4 regions of the Bacillus haynesii genome follow, and region 2 is predicted to be linked to each of the others. Evidence: riboswitches for the same ligand, from Rfam matches in the RefSeq annotation. Region 2 holds a riboswitch; each other region holds the start of a gene.
The links. A riboswitch is a leader RNA that binds a small molecule or an ion and turns the genes downstream of it on or off. The one in region 2 is predicted to bind S-adenosylmethionine.
Positions count from the first base shown of each region.

Region 1 (4,155 bases), 1.7 Mb from region 2:
ACAGGACCAATAATCAAATTTCGCATATCTCGATTACCGACATGGCCGCTGAGCAAAAAGCCAATATCAAACTCGATCGCGGCCGCGTAGCGAAAACACCGAATGAAATCGTCGTCGGCTACCATTTCGGGAAGAACCTCTGGACGAAAAAAGAAGCCGCAGATTATGAAAAGCAGATGGAAAATAATGCCGAGGAAGTAAAAGAACCAAAAGGATACGCAGAAGATATTCTCGGCAAAACGATTGAATTAAAGATTTCAAAAATGGATGAAAAAACAGGTGAAGAAGGGGAAGCGAAAACATATGATCTGAAAGTTGTCGGAGTGACGAAAAAACCTTCTTATGAATGGGCGAGCGATTCAACAGTCTATGTCAGCGACGACATGCAAAAAGACATCACCGGTTTTCTGAAGGCGGACAAAGACAGTGGCATGATCGAAAAGTCGCTCTCGGTTTACGCGGATAACTTTGAACATGTCGGACAGCTGACAACAGATTTGGAGGATGAAGGCTACTACGTCGATTCAATAACGAAAAAGCTCGAAAGCATCAATCTTTTTTTCATGGCTTTTAAAATTGGTCTGATCTTTGTCGGAGTCATTGCCGTCTTGATTTCAGCGATCGGCATTTTCAACACGATGACAATGGCGGTTACAGAACGGACGCAGGAAATCGGCATTATGAAAGCGATCGGGGCGAGCCCGAACGTGATCCGCCGAATGTTCCTGCTTGAAAGCGCCTATATCGGTATTTTAGGATCTGTTTTAGGTATTATCATCTCATACGGTATCAGCTTTTTAGTGAACAAGATTATACCTGTCATATTATCATCGGTTTCAGAAGGAGAAACGAGTGCAGCAGACCTCAGCATCACCTTCTCGTACATTCCGGTCAGTCTTGTCCTCATCGCGACCTTGATCAGTGCAGGAGTCGCCATTCTTTCAGGCCTGAATCCGGCCATTAAAGCGACAAGAACGAACGTGCTGACAGCATTAAGAAGAGAGCTGTAAAGAAAAAGCCGGCGGTATGCCGGCTTTTTTAACGTTTCGGAGGTCTGTACCCCGCATCACGCGCTTCCTGTTCTGTGCAGAACCAGCGAGTGACGTTTTTCGTGCGGTCATAATATGTACTTCCCGGTGTATGATAAATATGGTTGACGCTTCCTTTGATTTTGCACTCCTGTTTGCTCTCAGCGCTGCTGTTCTTAGCGACGGGCGAGCTGTGTGACGTCCCGGCCTGAGCGGTGGCGTTCTTTTCTTTTACAGAGGTTTCGGCACTGCTGCTTTTTTCTTCAGCCTTAGCCAGTTTTTCTGTCAGCGATTTTGTTTTTTTCGTAAGCGAGTCTTTTTCTTTTGTCAGTTTTTCGTTTTCTTTTTTTAATGTGTCATTCTCCGCTTTGACTGCCTTCAGTTTTTTGTTTGCCTGTTTGACCTGCTGTTTTAATGCGGTTTGCTCTTTTTGCAAAGTGCTGTGTTCAGTTTTCAGTTCCTGAAGCTCGGTTGTCAGATCCTCCGTTTTTGTCTCATCGGCGGCATATGTTTCCTCATCATAATAAGGTGCAGAGATGATCAGGAGGAGAAGTCCGCCTGCAAAACAAGGATAAAAGAGTTTCCTGGAAAACCTTTTGCCTGGAGAAAAGATCCTTTTGATCAAATGAAATACAAGATAGCAGATGGAAAAAAGGAAGGATAAAAACCCGATCAGCATGATAGATTCCATGATTCGTCTCCTTTCTTAATTGATAACTATATTTTAGCTTAAAAAGAAAAAAATGTTTATAACAAAAAACTTCTTGCAAATCTAAATATTCAAACGTAAAATAAAGAAATCATTTAAAAACCGAATATGCAGCTTATAAAGAGAGATGGAGGGACTGGCCCGGCGAAATCTCAGCAACCTGCAGGAATGCAAGGTGCTAAATCCAGCAGAATGTCAGACGCATTCTGAAAGATAAGTTTAATCAACTCTTTCAGCCGTCTGAAAGAGTTTTTTTATTTTGGAGGAGGAGATATACATGAACAAGTTATTAAAATGGACTTCTGCGTTGGTACTGGCCTTGAGCTTGGCGCTTCTGGCCGCATGCGGAAACAGTGCCGAAAGCGACGGCAAAACGATCAAAATAGGCGCTACTGCAGGACCGTATTACGATATGGTCAAAAAAGCGATTCAACCTGAGCTTGAGAAAAAAGGCTATAAAGTGGAAGTGGTCGAATTCACCGATTACATACAGCCGAACACGGCGTTAAGCGAAGGCGAACTCGACGCCAATTTGTTTCAGCACGAGGTTTTTATGAAGTCATACAATCAAGAAAACAATAAAAATCTTGCGGCGCTCATTTCTGTGCCGACTGCTCCGATGGGTCTCTATTCTGCCAAATATAACGACTTGAACGATGTCAAAACCGGAGCGGAAGTGGCTGTTCCAAACGATCCGGCAAATGCTGCCAGGGCATTTTTAACCCTTCAGGATCAGGGGCTGATTCGGCTGAAAAGCGATGTCGACACATTGAAAGCTTCTGTGCAGGACATTGCGGAAAATCCGAAAAAGCTGACTTTTAAACAGCTTGAATCCGCCAATCTTCCAAGATCTGTCGATGACCTGGATATCGCGGCTGTCCCGGGAAATTTCGCTCTCTCCGCCAATATGAAGCTGCAGGACGCGCTGGCGCTTGAGAACATGCCTGACCGCTACCGCAATCAAGTAGTAGTGGATGAAAAAAACAAAGACAAGCCATTTGCCAAAGATCTCAAAGAAGCGGTAAAATCCAAAGCTTTCGAAGATACGATCGATCGGGAATTCGCCGGTTTCGGAAAGCCGAAATGGATGTCCAAATCATAAAAAAATTTTCCCCCTTAAAAAGGGGGTTTTTTATGCTGAAAATTGAAATCGCGTCAATTGAAAAAAATGGGCAAAACGAATAGAATCTAGAGGGAATGATAAAGAGAAAGAAGGAAACGCTATGCCGCGCACATTATGGCTTTTGGTCATCGGAATGTTTATCAATGTTACAGGGGCATCTTTTTTATGGCCGCTGAATACAATCTATATCCATCAGCATTTGGGAAAGTCGCTGACAGCGGCCGGATTTGTGCTGATGCTGAACTCAGGGGCAAATGTGCTGGGCAATTTGTTCGGGGGCTATCTATTCGATAAAATCGGCGGATTTAAAACGGTTGTCCTTGGCATTGTAATCACGTTTGCGAGCCTTTCAGGCCTCGTCTTTTTTCACGATTGGTTCCAATACATTCTTTTCTTAACATTGGCCGGCTTTGGATCAGGGATCGTTTTTCCGGCATGCTATGCAATGGCCGGGTCAGTTTGGCCGGAAGGCGGCAGAAAGCCGTTTAATGCTGTATACGTGGCGCAAAACGCAGGGGTGGCAGTTGGGTCAGCGCTCGGCGGAATTGTCGCATCTTTTTCATTTGCGTATGTTTTTCTTGCGAATGCGATGCTATATGCCGTCTTTTTCATGATTGCGTTTTTCGGATTTAGACGCATCCGCTCTGAAAAAGCTATGCAGTCTTCTGTTTTGGATCATGCCGATTCAGTCAGCGGGAAATCGAGATTTTCTGCGCTTTTGGTCATATGTACGGGCTACCTGCTCGGATGGGTCGCTTATTCGCAATGGTCCTCGACCATCGCTTCACATACCCAGGAGCTGGGGATATCTCTGGGGCAGTACAGCGTGCTTTGGACAGTGAACGGGGCGCTCATTGTTTTCGGTCAGCCGCTGATCGGTTTTTTTGTGAAACGGTTTGCCGAATCGCTGAAAAACCAAATCGTGATCGGATTTGTCATTTTTATGATGGCATACGGAATTTTGTTTGGCGCTGAACGGTTTCCTGGGTTTCTTGCCGCGATGGTTGTGCTGACCATTGGCGAAATGCTTGTATGGCCGGCTGTGCCGACAATCGCAAACCGTCTCGCACCGAGGGGGAAAGAAGGGTTTTATCAAGGGTTTGTCAACAGTATGGCGACCGGCGGAAGAATGATCGGACCGCTTTTTGGCGGAATGCTGGTTGATTATTTCAATATGCAGCTATTGCTGGTGGTTCTGCTCGTATTATTGCTGATCGCAATAGGAACGGCGTTTTTATACGACAGGAAGGAAAAGCAGCTCTCTGCTCAATCAGATGCGTGAGTAACATAGAAAA
Region 1 is NZ_CP059494.1:4,133,669-4,137,823, forward strand. Features, by position in the region: gene H2R00_RS20585 (ABC transporter permease) at 1-1,010, shown strand, start outside; gene H2R00_RS20590 (sunset domain-containing protein) at 1,039-1,719, opposite strand; SAM riboswitch class I at 1,850-1,957, shown strand; gene H2R00_RS20595 (MetQ/NlpA family ABC transporter substrate-binding protein) at 2,015-2,839, shown strand; gene H2R00_RS20600 (MDR family MFS transporter) at 2,961-4,142, shown strand.
Region 1: linked by a shared signal. The riboswitch ahead of H2R00_RS20595 (MetQ/NlpA family ABC transporter substrate-binding protein) and the one ahead of mtnW (2,3-diketo-5-methylthiopentyl-1-phosphate enolase) in region 2 are both predicted to bind S-adenosylmethionine.

Region 2 (4,155 bases):
ACGGTAATACCGTGGCTGCGAATCAGCACTGCGCCTGAATCGCCTGAAAGGTGCCCGGCAAAATCCGCCGCCAAATCCGGAATATGAGCACTGTTTTCGATAATCGGGATCGTCACCTCCGCATTTTCCTCCCAAAGCCCGAGCGCCTTTATGATTTCCTGGCCTCTGAATGTCACTTGCTTTTCTTTTGCATAAAGCTCTGAGATGACATTGTTGTCAATCGTATGGACATGAAGACAGCAGCCGGCGTTTGTATTTTGATAGACAAAGGTGTGCAGCAGCGTCTCCGCCGACGGCTTCAGCGCATGTCCGGTCTCCGCCGGCCTCCCCTCTTCGTCCGCCAGCAGAAAATCCTCCGCGGTCTCTTTTCGCTTATCTTTTCCGCTTGCCGTGATGAGAAATCGCAGCGGGCCTTCTGATACTTTGATTGACAGATTACCGCTTGTCGCCGGGAACCAATCCCTTTCCGCAAGCTCTTTTTTTACCTCGGCAAGTTCCTGCCGTTTTTGCTCAATAGCCATCCTTTCACCTCCGCGGTCTCTTCAAGTATTCGTTTTGCATCGTGGAAATCGCCGAATGCTGCGTGCTTCAAACCGAGCCCTTCACATTCGCGCAGCAAATAATCGCGCGCGATGCACAAGTCGGAACATTTGGCAGCTTCAACATCTGTAACAGAGTCCCCGATCATGACAACAAAATCGTCCCGACCTTTCAGCCGGCGGATGATGGAAGGCTTGCAGCATCCGCATTCATTTCCGCAGCCCCCGTCACACGGATACGGCCAGCGGATCTCGATATTGCGGCCTGTGAAGCCGGCCTCGTTGCAATAAATGCGGTTCTTTTCAACAATTCCTTCAAGCAGGGGATAGACGAAAAAATCCATCCCTCCGCTCACGACGTAAAACGGAAGACCCTTCTCATCCAGGAAAGAGACAAACTCTTTAAACCCGGGGCGGATCTCGGCTTGTTTCAGTACATATGCCGTAATGTCTTCTTTCAGGCTGCTCGGCAGCAATTCAAACATTCTGCCGACTCCGTCCTTAATCGATATGTCCTTGGACAGAACCCCGTCTTTTAAAGCAATCCACTCTTTTGGAGCAAATTGTTTCATAATGCTGATGATGTTGTCGTTTGTTGTGATCGTTCCGTCAAAATCACAAATGATAAGCGGCTTCCTCATACAGAAACCTCAACCCTTCCCCATTTTTCAAGGGCGAGCTTCAAATCGGGAGAACGCTTTGCTTTTTCTTCGACAGGCTCCGCTTCCAGGACGGCATCAATGACCGCCCGAAACGCTCTTCCTCCGCCTGCCGCTCCGTTTGGATGACCGTGAATCCCCCCGCCTGCATTGATGATATGGTCAATGCCAAAGTCTTTCATCAAGAGCGGGACCATGCCGGGGTGAATACCGGCCGACGGCACCGCGAATGTCGGTTTAAAAACGTCTTCCTTCGTGCATTCATCGTATATGGCAAGCGCAGCCCGCTTCGGCAGAGCAACGCTTCCGTACGGAGAAGGGAACAGGCTGAAATCAGCACCCGCATACCGGTTCAGCTTGCCGAGCAAGAGCGAATGGGAAAAACCGTAATGCGGCGACGAAGTGAGTGCGCCGCTTACTGCCGGGTGCGCCATGATCGGCAGCGGAATGTCGTCGTCTTCCGCAAGGCTTTGCAAAACATCGAGCCCGTAGGCATACACATTAAGCAGCAAAACATCGGCTCCGAGCTCGGCTGCTTTTCTCGCCTTCGATTTCAGCTCCATTGTCCTGCCCGTCAGATTGACGGCATACAGGGTTTTACGCCCTGTTTCTTCAAAGGCAGCCTTAAGCACTTTCCTTCCTTCTGTGATTCGTTTTTCAAAGGGGGCACTGCCTGTTTCAAATAAGATTTCATCGTCCTTGATCAAATCCACTCCGCCAAGCGCCTGCTGCCTCAGCTGTTCCTTCAAGTCTTCCATATCGCGGCCAATGACGCCTTTAAAAATGCTCATCAACAGAGGCCTTTCAAATTCGCCGATTTTTTTCCGGATCCCGTATACGCCGAATTTCGGACCCGGCAATGATTGTTTAAAATACTGCGAAAACTCCAAATCAGCCAATTTGATTTTTCCATCGAGAGACAGCTTGCCAAAAACGGTCGTCAGCACAGCGGGAATGTCGCTTGTAAAATTGGCTTCCGGATAGGCGATGGTAACCGTTGCCTGTTTTTCCCCCAGTGCGCTTTCTGTTTCTTCGACCTTGACGACGCGTCCTTTATGCTTTTTCAGCTGCTCCTGCTTTAAGAGCGGCAGATCTGTCCACGATCCGACCGTCAGCCCGATCGCGATTTGCTCAGCCCGCTTTTCTGCGTCACATCCTGGATCTGCCAAAATATATGTTGCCAAAAGTTCACTCATTGTGTAGCTCCTTCCTGCTTCATTCATATAAAAAAACCTCTTTTGCTGCTTTAGCTAAAAGAGGTTTCGCTTTTCAGGTTCGAATCCTTATCTCTCAGCGTCAGCTGCAAGAATTAGCACCGTGCTTAAAAAGTCGGTTGCCGGGCTTCATCGGGCTTGTCCCTCTGCCTGCTCTTGATAAGAATATTGATTTTATAAATTATTTTGAATTATCCCATCGTTTTTCCCGATTGTCAATGACTGTGGCCGGTCTTTTTGAATATATTCAGCTCGGCAATACGCGAAGCCGCTTCCCGGAGCCGCTCTTCGCTTGTCAAGAGGCCGACTCTCACGTATCCTTCTCCGTGTTTGCCGAAGCCGATGCCGGGCGCTGTGACGACGTTCGCTTTTTCGAGAAGCAGATCGGAAAAAGACTCAGATGTATATCCGTCGGGAACAGGCATCCAGGCGAAAAAAGATCCTTGCGGAGCATCCGCATGCCAGCCGATATCGCGGACCGCACGAATCCATGCATCCCGCCTTTTTTCGTAGCGCTCATTTTGCTCCTTGACACACGCTTGATCTGATAGGAGCGCGGTCGCCGCGGCGTCTTGGACCGCTTTAAAGAGGCTGACATACATATGGTCCTGATAAAGGTTCAGCGCTTCGATCACAGAGGCGTTGCCAACTGCAAACCCGACCCGCCATCCAGCCATATTATACGTTTTGGAAAGCGTGTAAATTTCGATTCCTGCGTCTTTTGCCCCCGCCGTTTCCAGAAAGCTGACAGGCCTCTTGCCGTCGTAGCCGATCGCGCCGTAGGCAAAATCGTGGACGACGCAAATTCCGTTCGACTTGGCAAACCGGACGGTCTCTTCGAAAAAAACAGGTGTGGCTTGGGCACCGGTCGGATTGTTCGGATAATTTAAATACATGAGCTTCGCTTTTTCTTTCACTTCCTTCGGAATCCGACTGTAGTCAGGCAGAAACTGATTGTCCGCTGTAAGCGGCATCGTTTCCATGTTCGCTCTTGCCAGCTCAACGCCCGACCAGTAGTCGGGATAACCCGGATCGGGAACGAGCACGGTATCCCCCGAATTTAACAAACATTGCGGGAGCTCGACAAGACCGGCTTTTCCGCCGAACAATACAGCGACTTCGCGTTCGGGATCGAGCTCTACGCCGTATTCCCTTTGATAGAACGCGGCTGCCGCCTCCTTCAGTGAACGACTGCCGCGAAAGGAGGAATACTGATGGTTTTCAGGGTTGCGGACGGCTTGCGCCATTGTATCAACGATGTGATCCGGTGTCGGCTGATCCGGATTCCCCTGACCGAGATTGATCACATCATGGCCGGCGGCAATTTTTTCATTCACCTTTTTGACCAAGGAAGCGAAAAACTGCTCAGGCAGCTGTTTCAACACATCTGAAAGCTCAAATTTCATACGATTCACCCGCTTTTGAAAAATTCTTGAAATGATAGTCCATCATCATATATTGTTAAATGTAAAATGTAAAGAAAAAAATGAGGTGATCCAGATTGAAGCTGACAATTTCATGCCTGCAATTCGATATCGCATACGGAAATCCTTCTGAAAATTTCAAAAAAGCGGAGCAGCTGATCGAACAGGAAAGCCGAAAGGCGGATGTCTTTCTCCTTCCCGAGCTGTGGACGACGGGTTATGATTTAAAAAATCTCGGCTCCATCGCGGATGAAGAAGGCAGGCAAACGAAGAGATGGCTGCAGGAAACGGCAAAAGCAAACCGGGTCCATATCGTATG
Region 2 is NZ_CP059494.1:1,572,363-1,576,517, forward strand. Features, by position in the region: gene H2R00_RS07755 (methylthioribulose 1-phosphate dehydratase) at 1-521, opposite strand, end outside; gene mtnX (2-hydroxy-3-keto-5-methylthiopentenyl-1-phosphate phosphatase) at 482-1,180, opposite strand; gene mtnW (2,3-diketo-5-methylthiopentyl-1-phosphate enolase) at 1,177-2,394, opposite strand; SAM riboswitch class I at 2,479-2,578, opposite strand; gene H2R00_RS07770 (pyridoxal phosphate-dependent aminotransferase) at 2,628-3,818, opposite strand; gene H2R00_RS07775 (carbon-nitrogen family hydrolase) at 3,914-4,155, shown strand, end outside.

Region 3 (4,155 bases), 1.7 Mb from region 2:
CCGTGACTTACAACAGGGGAATTTTAAATTATCACCGGCAAAACCTGCCGATTGTCGCCATCGACCATTACTTATCGGAAACGATTCCCGTCATCGGCTCCGATAACTATGACGGAGGAAGAAAAGCGACAGAACTGTTAATTGCAAAAGGCTGCCGGCACATCATCCATATCAACGGACCAATTGAGCTGAAAACACCGGCAAATCTTAGAAGAAAAGCATATGAAGATGTGATGCGACAACACGGGAGACAGCCGATTACATATGAAGTTCCCTTTCATCAAAATTACCGGGAAATCATTTCAAAACTGTTTGATGAACAGCCTGCAGCTGATGGCATTTTTGCCAGTGATGACCTCATGGCCGCTACGGTCATCACCGAAGCAAAAAAACGCGGAAAAGACATTCCCGGGCAATTAAAGGTGATCGGCTACGACGGAACGGAAGCGGTTCAGTCCATCCTCCCGGAATTGACAACCATCCAGCAGCCGATCGAACTCATTTCCAAGACGGCCATCGAGATTTTGTCCAAAGCCATTGAAGGCGAATTCGATGATTTGCCGCTGGAAACCTATTTGCCCGTACAGCTGTTAGAAGGAGAGACGACTTAAAATAATGGGACAAAAAAAGGAGACATTGACGTCTCCTTTTTCCATACATATCCTGATCTATTCAATTATAAAAAAGATAAAATTTACATTACTAACCTAAAATTTAACTTATTTTTCTAGACAAACTCATCTCCACATGATAAATTTAAAGACAAGTTTTCAAAAAATTCTAATTTTGGTGCGGAGGTGCCTTTAATTGAGCGTAAGCCACTTTTTTCCTAAAGCTCTTGTTGCTCTAGTAAAAGACATGTTAACCAAAACCGATGGTTCAACAACCAAAGCGATTGAAACGCTGATCGGCGGCAAAACCGAAATCGAAGTTTTTCAGCAAAATAATATTGATTATGACAAGCTGTCACCTGAAGAAGCGAGGCTGTTTCAACGCGATGATGAGATCTTGTTTAGAACCTCCTCTTTGAAAACAGGCGATGATTATTTATCTTATAATTATGTTTATGTCAAAACAAACCTACTGCCGCTCGCCATCAAACAAGATTTGCAGGAAGAAAGGCTTCCCATCGGAAAAATCATTGCAGAACTGGAGTCAAGGCGTGAAATTTTCAGCACGGGCGACTGCCTGGGAAAACATTTCACACAACTTGTACCTGTTTCAGCAGACCAGACATATGCTTTTAAAAAATATCAGATCATCAGCGGCCGGCAGTGCATGTTCTATGTCTGCGAGCTGTTCGATTTAGAAAAAATCTGCAAACTGACTGCGGGCTAAATCATGCCCGTCAGCTGCCGCTTCATGAAAGGGCTTCCATAATCTCCCCATTTCTCTTTCCTCAAAACAAAAACCCCTGAGAAACAGGGGCTGTTATTTATTGATACACTGTTTTTGGAACGGCAACGACCGGATTTCCGGCGGCATAAGGGGCTACATCGTATTGCTGGAAGACGATCGCAATGCCGTCTTTTGTATAATAGAAAGCCGTGTTTTTACCGAGGACGATGTCTTTCTTCTTCACATCCGGGAAGAAAATGTCGCGGTGTTTTTGGATATAGTTGTAAATGTATGTTTTTGTCTTATCCATTTTCGATTTTGTATTTAAGATGTCGGTTAAATACACCCGTTTTTTAGAGACAAGATCATAGTTGAAAGAGCGGACTGCCGTATTTCCGTGCGCTCCGCCGGAGTAGACATAATTGCTTGTCAGGATGCTCAGCTTTTGGCCGGTCCGGTATTTCACTTCAAAGGACGTTTGGTAATCCGTTTGATATCCGTGCTGTTGGCCGTCTTTCTTGTTTTTCACATAATCTTTGTAGGACTGCTCAATATAATGTTTAAAATCTTTGTTGATCTTGTTTTGGAGAGATTTGGTGCTTACATTTGAAACCTGCGGGTATTTCAAAGCCTTAATGTTTTTGTACGTATGGCTCGTGACCGTCGGTTTTTTTTCATTTGCCGCGTGTGCAGAAGGAAGTGCGGCCGCACTGTACAGCGCAAAAAACAATACCCCTGTCATCAACATTCCGAACGCTTTAAACACTGTTTTTTTGTTCATAAGAACCCTCCTTAATCTGTCATTTTTTATAATACCCATTTTGAAATCAGGTACACATGATAGACCGGTGAACTCGATAAAAAGTTTCTGTTTTTGGAAATAAAAATTGAAAAATATTCTAATTCAACCTGTTCGTTCAACACCTTGTTGACTGTTTGAACGGCTGTCTTGACGAAAAACTCACACATTGATTTGATACGCCCTCCGGTTTAACAGCAGATGAAGAAAATGAAAAAACCAAAGAGTTTTTTTAAACCCATTGACATTTTTATAAAAAGTATTAATATTAAAACTATTAAAAAATCGCATAAAAAGGTTTTCCTTATCAAGAGTGGTGGAGGGACTGGCCCTGTGAAACCCGGCAACCGCTGTCTATGACAGAATGGTGCTAAATCCTTAAGAGCATGTTCGTGCTCTTGAAGATAAGGAGGAGATTGAATATATCAAGCTCTTCCTTATCGGGAAGAGCTTTTTTATGTCTATAAAGAAAGAGGGATGAAGCATGACACAATCAACCGATGTACTGAAGCAAACGCCAGGAAGAAAAATTGGACCGTACAGAGCTGATCAGGTGGGAAGCCTTTTAAGGTCTGAGCCTGTAAAAAAAGCGCGCCTCCAAAAAGCGAACGGCGAAATTAGCGCTGAACAACTGCGCGAAGTCGAAAACGAAGAGATTAAGCGCATTGTCGAAAAGCAAAAAGAAATTGGTCTTAAAGCCGTCACAGACGGGGAATTCCGCAGGTCATGGTGGCATTTCGATTTTCTTGAAGGACTTGACGGCGTAGAAGGATATAGAGCGGACAAGGGCATTCAATTTCATAATGTTGAAACGAAGCCGCGCGGCATTAAAGTAACAAGCAAAGTCGATTTTACAAACCATCCGATGCTGGAAGATTATAAATTTCTTCATCAAGTTGCGGGAACACATACGCCGAAAATGACGATTCCGAGCCCGAATATGCTGTTTTTCAGAGGAAAGCTTGGAGAAAGTCCGTACGAAAATCTGGATGAGTTCCATCACGATGTGGCGCAGGCATACAAAAAAGCGATCCGCGCATTTTACGATGCCGGCTGCCGCTATTTGCAGCTGGATGACACGGCCTGGTCCGTATTTTTCTCAGAAAAAGGACAAGAGCAGATCAAAGCCTTCGGGCGTGAAGCGGATGAGCTCCGCGAGTCCTTTGCCAATACAATCAATGAAGCAATTGCAGGACGTCCCGACGATTTGACGGTGACGATGCATATTTGCCGCGGCAACTTCAAGTCGACATGGGTGGCAGAAGGCGGCTACGACGCAGCTGCAGAAACGATCTTTGACGGACTAAACTTAGACGGACTTTTCCTTGAATTTGATGATGAGCGCTCCGGCGGCTTCGAACCGCTTCGCTATGTCAAACGGAAAGACTTGCAGATCGTCCTCGGTCTCATCACATCCAAATTCGGAGAGCTTGAAAACCCGGATGCCATTAAGCGGCGCATAGAAGAGGCTTCCCGCTTCGTCGACCTGAACCAGTTGTGCTTGAGCCCGCAGTGCGGCTTTGCCTCCACAGAAGAAGGCAATCTCCTGACAGAAGAGCAGCAATGGGAAAAACTGCGTCATGTCGTCGAGATCGCAGAAGATATATGGAAATAACACCTCACCTCATATTTTGAGACATGCTTTTGACGGCATGTCTCTTTTTTTTGCCCCTCTATTACAATTTAAAATTCCTTCTTGATTTGTTCATAGTTTGATCATATTTGCCTTCTATAATGCTCTTTAGTGAGGTGATCGAACAATGATTAAGAAAAGGAATATCGATATATTCCTGGTCTTCATTCTTGTATTATCAGCAGCTTTAAACTTGTACGGCATCTGGAATAATGACACAGACAACGCCTACTATACGGCGGCCGTTGAAAGTATGACCCAAAGCTTTTATAACTTCTTTTACGCATCATTTGATCCGGCAGGCTTTGTAACAGTTGATAAACCGCCTGTCGCACTCTGGATTCAAGCACTCTTTGCACTTGTGTTCGGCGTGCACGGCTGGAGC
Region 3 is NZ_CP059494.1:3,235,081-3,239,235, reverse strand. Features, by position in the region: gene H2R00_RS16025 (LacI family DNA-binding transcriptional regulator) at 1-611, shown strand, start outside; gene H2R00_RS16020 (chorismate--pyruvate lyase family protein) at 808-1,338, shown strand; gene H2R00_RS16015 (DUF3298 and DUF4163 domain-containing protein) at 1,436-2,119, opposite strand; SAM riboswitch class I at 2,439-2,548, shown strand; gene H2R00_RS16010 (5-methyltetrahydropteroyltriglutamate--homocysteine S-methyltransferase) at 2,622-3,752, shown strand; gene H2R00_RS16005 (glycosyltransferase family 39 protein) at 3,898-4,155, shown strand, end outside.
Region 3: linked by a shared signal. The riboswitch ahead of H2R00_RS16010 (5-methyltetrahydropteroyltriglutamate--homocysteine S-methyltransferase) and the one ahead of mtnW (2,3-diketo-5-methylthiopentyl-1-phosphate enolase) in region 2 are both predicted to bind S-adenosylmethionine.

Region 4 (4,155 bases), 1.9 Mb from region 2:
AAACACTTTATGGAGGGGTTAGCATGAGCACACCGAAAGAGTTGCGTTATTCAGAAGAACACGAATGGGTGAAAACCGAAGGAGATAAAGTCAGAATCGGCATTACAGACTTTGCACAATCTGAGCTTGGAGACATCGTATTTGTCGAGCTTCCTGAAGTGGGAGACGAAATCAAGGCGGACGAGCCTTTTGGCAGCGTTGAATCCGTAAAGACCGTTTCTGAGCTGTATGCCCCGATCAACGGAAAAGTGGTCGAAGTGAACGAAGATTTGGAAGACAGCCCTGAATTCGTCAACGAGTCTCCGTATGAAAAGGCATGGATGATTATTGTCGAGCCGTCTGATGCTTCTGAAATCGAAAATCTGATGACAGCCGAGCAATATGAGGACATGATAAAAGAAGACTAAGGATTATTCAGGATAGCTGTTCGTCGTTTGGATACTCTATATCAAGAGGGGGTGTCCAAATTGACGCTGAAAAAAGAACGTATTGATATTACAGAACATGTGGAAAGCCGATTAAAAAACGGTGGAACGCAGCTGTATCATGAAAATGAGCTGATCGGCCGAATGACCGGCAAGGATCAATACGAGTTGAAATCTGGATATTCATTCCAAGATGAAAAGTTTTACAAAATGGCGGATACCGTAAGCGGACCGGATGCTAAATATGTAGACTGTGATGACCACCAAGGCTGGTGTTAATCAAGTCAGGCGGTGAATATTCACTGCCTTTTTTTACAAGTAAATCTTTAAAGGTGATCCATATGCCGGAAAATGAAAAAGTCATGATTGTCGAAGGGAAATCAGATAAGCAAAAAGTGAAGCATGTCATCGAAGAGCCCGTGGACATCATTTGCACAAACGGAACGATCAGCCAGGCAAAACTCGATGAATTCGCCGAGACGCTGTTTGATAAAGACGTTTATATCCTGGTGGATGCCGATGAATCAGGCGAAAAGCTCCGCCGTCAGCTGAAGAGGGAGCTCCCCCAAGCTTCGCATCTATACATCGATAGAGTATACAAAGAAGTCGCTTCCGCCCCGAGTCAGCATGTTGCAGAAGTATTATTTCGTTCAAACATCCGGGTACATACAAAATATCTATTATAAAAAGTATTGAGGTGCGGTTCAACAGATGCAAGAACTTCAAGAAAAAGAGCTAAAACGGCTTGAGCATGAAACCTGTCTTCTATATGTATACACGCCGTTCTGCGGAACGTGTCAACTGGCCGGAAGAATGCTGGAAGTCGTTGATGAAATGATGAAGGACGTTCCTTTTTATAAAAACAATCTCAATTATTCCCCGTCATTTGCCAAGGAGCAGGAAATAGAAAGCGTTCCGTGTTTTATCCTTTACAAAAACGGGCGAGTCGTCAAAAAAGAATACGCTTTTCACTCCGTTTCCTACTTATATGATACGATTAAACAAAATGTTGTGGATTAAGGGCGGTTTTGACATATTTCTCGGGAAATAACCAGCAAAAACTTGTCGAGCAATTCCTAAAGGAACTCCTGCGGCAGACAGAGAATCTGTAAGTATGACCAATTTACAGGAGGTTATACAGTTGGAGAAAATGGGATTGATAGAAAGAGAGGACAAGGCTCTTTTTTTAAAACCTCTATTATCTACAACGGCTTTGCTGATTACGTTTCAAGGCGAGAAAGAAGCTTTTACGTTAGCGATCAACGAAAAAGGGGAAATGGAAAAATCTTCTCCTGTAGAAAAAGCTCATTTGACCTTTTTTGGAGAGCAAAGCGAGATTATTGACCTTCTACACGGTGACATTTCGTTGCAGCATCTCGTACAGCGCGGCACTGTTAAAGTTAAAGGCTCTTTCAGAGCTTTATTGAAGCTTGAAGCGATTTTATGGCTGACGGACGGCTTCTTTAAAAACAGCGATCTTTATTCATAGACTTATTAAAAATTTGAAAAATCGGCACATTCCGTGTATAAGTCAGACAGGGACGGGCGTTTGCGTTCGTCTCTTTTCGCCGTAGGCCGATTGTCTTAAGAAAAATAGTTGACAACTATTTTTCCGCATGATATCCTACTTTAAGAATTCCGATCATAATAATCAAAAAATAAATATATGTTTCTCTTATCCAGAGAGGTGGAGGGAAGTGCCCTATGAAACCCGGCAACCATCAACACGTGTTGAAATGGTGCCAATTCACGCGAAGCATTATGCTTTGAAAGATGAGAGAAAGGCCCAGACTATTCAAAAGCCTTTCTGCTCATGTGTGCAGAAAGGCTTTTTTCATTGTTTGATCAGGAATTTAGACAACTATGAGAATTGAGCAAGAAAGCAGGTGATGGCTTTTGATAAATCTTCAAAATGTTTCAAAGATTTATCGGTCAAAGCATGGAGATGTCAATGCTGTCCAAGATGTCACCCTTACGATTAAAAAAGGTGAAATCTTCGGAATTATTGGATATAGCGGAGCTGGAAAAAGCTCCTTGATCCGTCTCTTGAACGGACTTGAACAGCCGACTTCAGGTACGGTTGAAGTAGCCGGCAGAACAATCAGCGAGATCAAAGGGAAGAAGCTGAGGAATGCAAGGCAGGAAATCAGCATGATTTTCCAGCATTTCAACCTCTTGTGGTCAAGAACGGTGCGCGACAATATTGCGTTTCCGCTGGAGATCGCCGGTGTCAGCAAAGCAAAACGTCTGAAAAGAGTCGCTGAACTGATTAAGCTTGTCGGTCTTGAAGGCAAGGAAAACGCCTACCCTTCACAGCTTAGCGGAGGGCAAAAGCAGCGCGTCGGCATCGCACGGGCGCTCGCAAACAATCCGAAAGTTCTCTTATGCGATGAAGCGACATCAGCGCTTGATCCGCAGACGACTGACTCGATCCTGGGTCTTCTGTCCGATATCAATGAAAGGCTCGGGCTGACCATTGTCCTGATTACTCATGAAATGCATGTCATCAGGAAAATCTGCCACAGAGTGGCCGTCATGGAAAACGGAAAGGTCGTAGAAGAAGGCGATGTGCTGAACGTATTCCTCAAGCCGAAGGAAGAAATGACAAAGCGCTTTGTTCAGCAGGTAACAGAACCGGTGGAAACAAAGGAAACGCTGAAGCATTTCCTCGAAGAAACGACATCCGGACGGACGATCAAGCTCACCTTCGTCGGTGAAGCAGCCGAATCGCCGCTGATCACGCAGATCATTCGGAAGTTCAATGTTGAAGTCAACATCCTTCAAGGCAAAATCTCGCAAACTCAGGACGGCGCATACGGTTCATTGTTCATTCATGTCGACGGACATGAAAACGAGGTCAATGATGTGGTCGATTTCATCAAGAGCCGCCAGGTAGAAGCAGAGGTGATCACGAATGTTTGAAAAACTGTTTCCAAACGTAGATATGGAGCAGCTGTGGGAAGCTACGTATGAAACGATATATATGACAGGAATTTCCCTATTGTTTGCTTTTATCATCGGAGTGATTCTCGGTATGCTGCTGTATTTGACTTCAAAAGGAAACATTTGGCAGAACCGGGTCGTTAACGGTGTAATATCGGCAATTGTCAATGTGTTCAGGTCTATTCCTTTTATTATATTGATTATTCTGCTGCTCGGTTTCACAAAGTTTTTAATGAACACGATCCTGGGGCCGAACGCCGCACTTCCGGCTTTGATTATCGCATCGGCTCCGTTCTATGCCCGCCTAGTTGAAATCGCTTTGCGCGAAGTTGATAAAGGTGTGATTGAAGCGGCGAAATCAATGGGAGCCAAAACATCGACGATCATATTTAAAGTGCTCCTGCCCGAATCGATGCCGGCGCTGATCTCAGGCATTACGGTTACGGCGATTGCACTGATCGGTTCGACGGCGATGGCCGGAGCAATCGGTTCAGGCGGACTCGGGAACCTTGCCTATGTAAACGGTTTTCAGATGAACAATCCCGATATTATACTCATCGCCACTATTTTCATCTTAGCTATTGTGTTCATCATCCAGTTTATCGGGGATTTTATAACAAATAAATTAGACAAACGTTAGGGAGGACATCAACATGAAAAAAGGTTTATTAACAGCTTTATTCATCATTTTTGCAGGCGTTTTGGCCGCTTGCGGATCTTCCAGCAGCGAAGGAGATAAAGACAGCAAAGTCATCACAGTCGGAGCGACGCCGACGCCTCACGCTGA
Region 4 is NZ_CP059494.1:3,900,085-3,904,239, forward strand. Features, by position in the region: gene gcvH (glycine cleavage system protein GcvH) at 24-407, shown strand; gene H2R00_RS19255 (YusG family protein) at 468-704, shown strand; gene H2R00_RS19260 (toprim domain-containing protein) at 767-1,111, shown strand; gene H2R00_RS19265 (thioredoxin family protein) at 1,137-1,445, shown strand; gene H2R00_RS19270 (SCP2 sterol-binding domain-containing protein) at 1,567-1,914, shown strand; SAM riboswitch class I at 2,098-2,205, shown strand; gene metN (methionine ABC transporter ATP-binding protein MetN) at 2,322-3,347, shown strand; gene H2R00_RS19280 (methionine ABC transporter permease) at 3,340-4,008, shown strand; gene metQ (methionine ABC transporter substrate-binding lipoprotein MetQ) at 4,022-4,155, shown strand, end outside.
Region 4: linked by a shared signal. The riboswitch ahead of metN (methionine ABC transporter ATP-binding protein MetN) and the one ahead of mtnW (2,3-diketo-5-methylthiopentyl-1-phosphate enolase) in region 2 are both predicted to bind S-adenosylmethionine.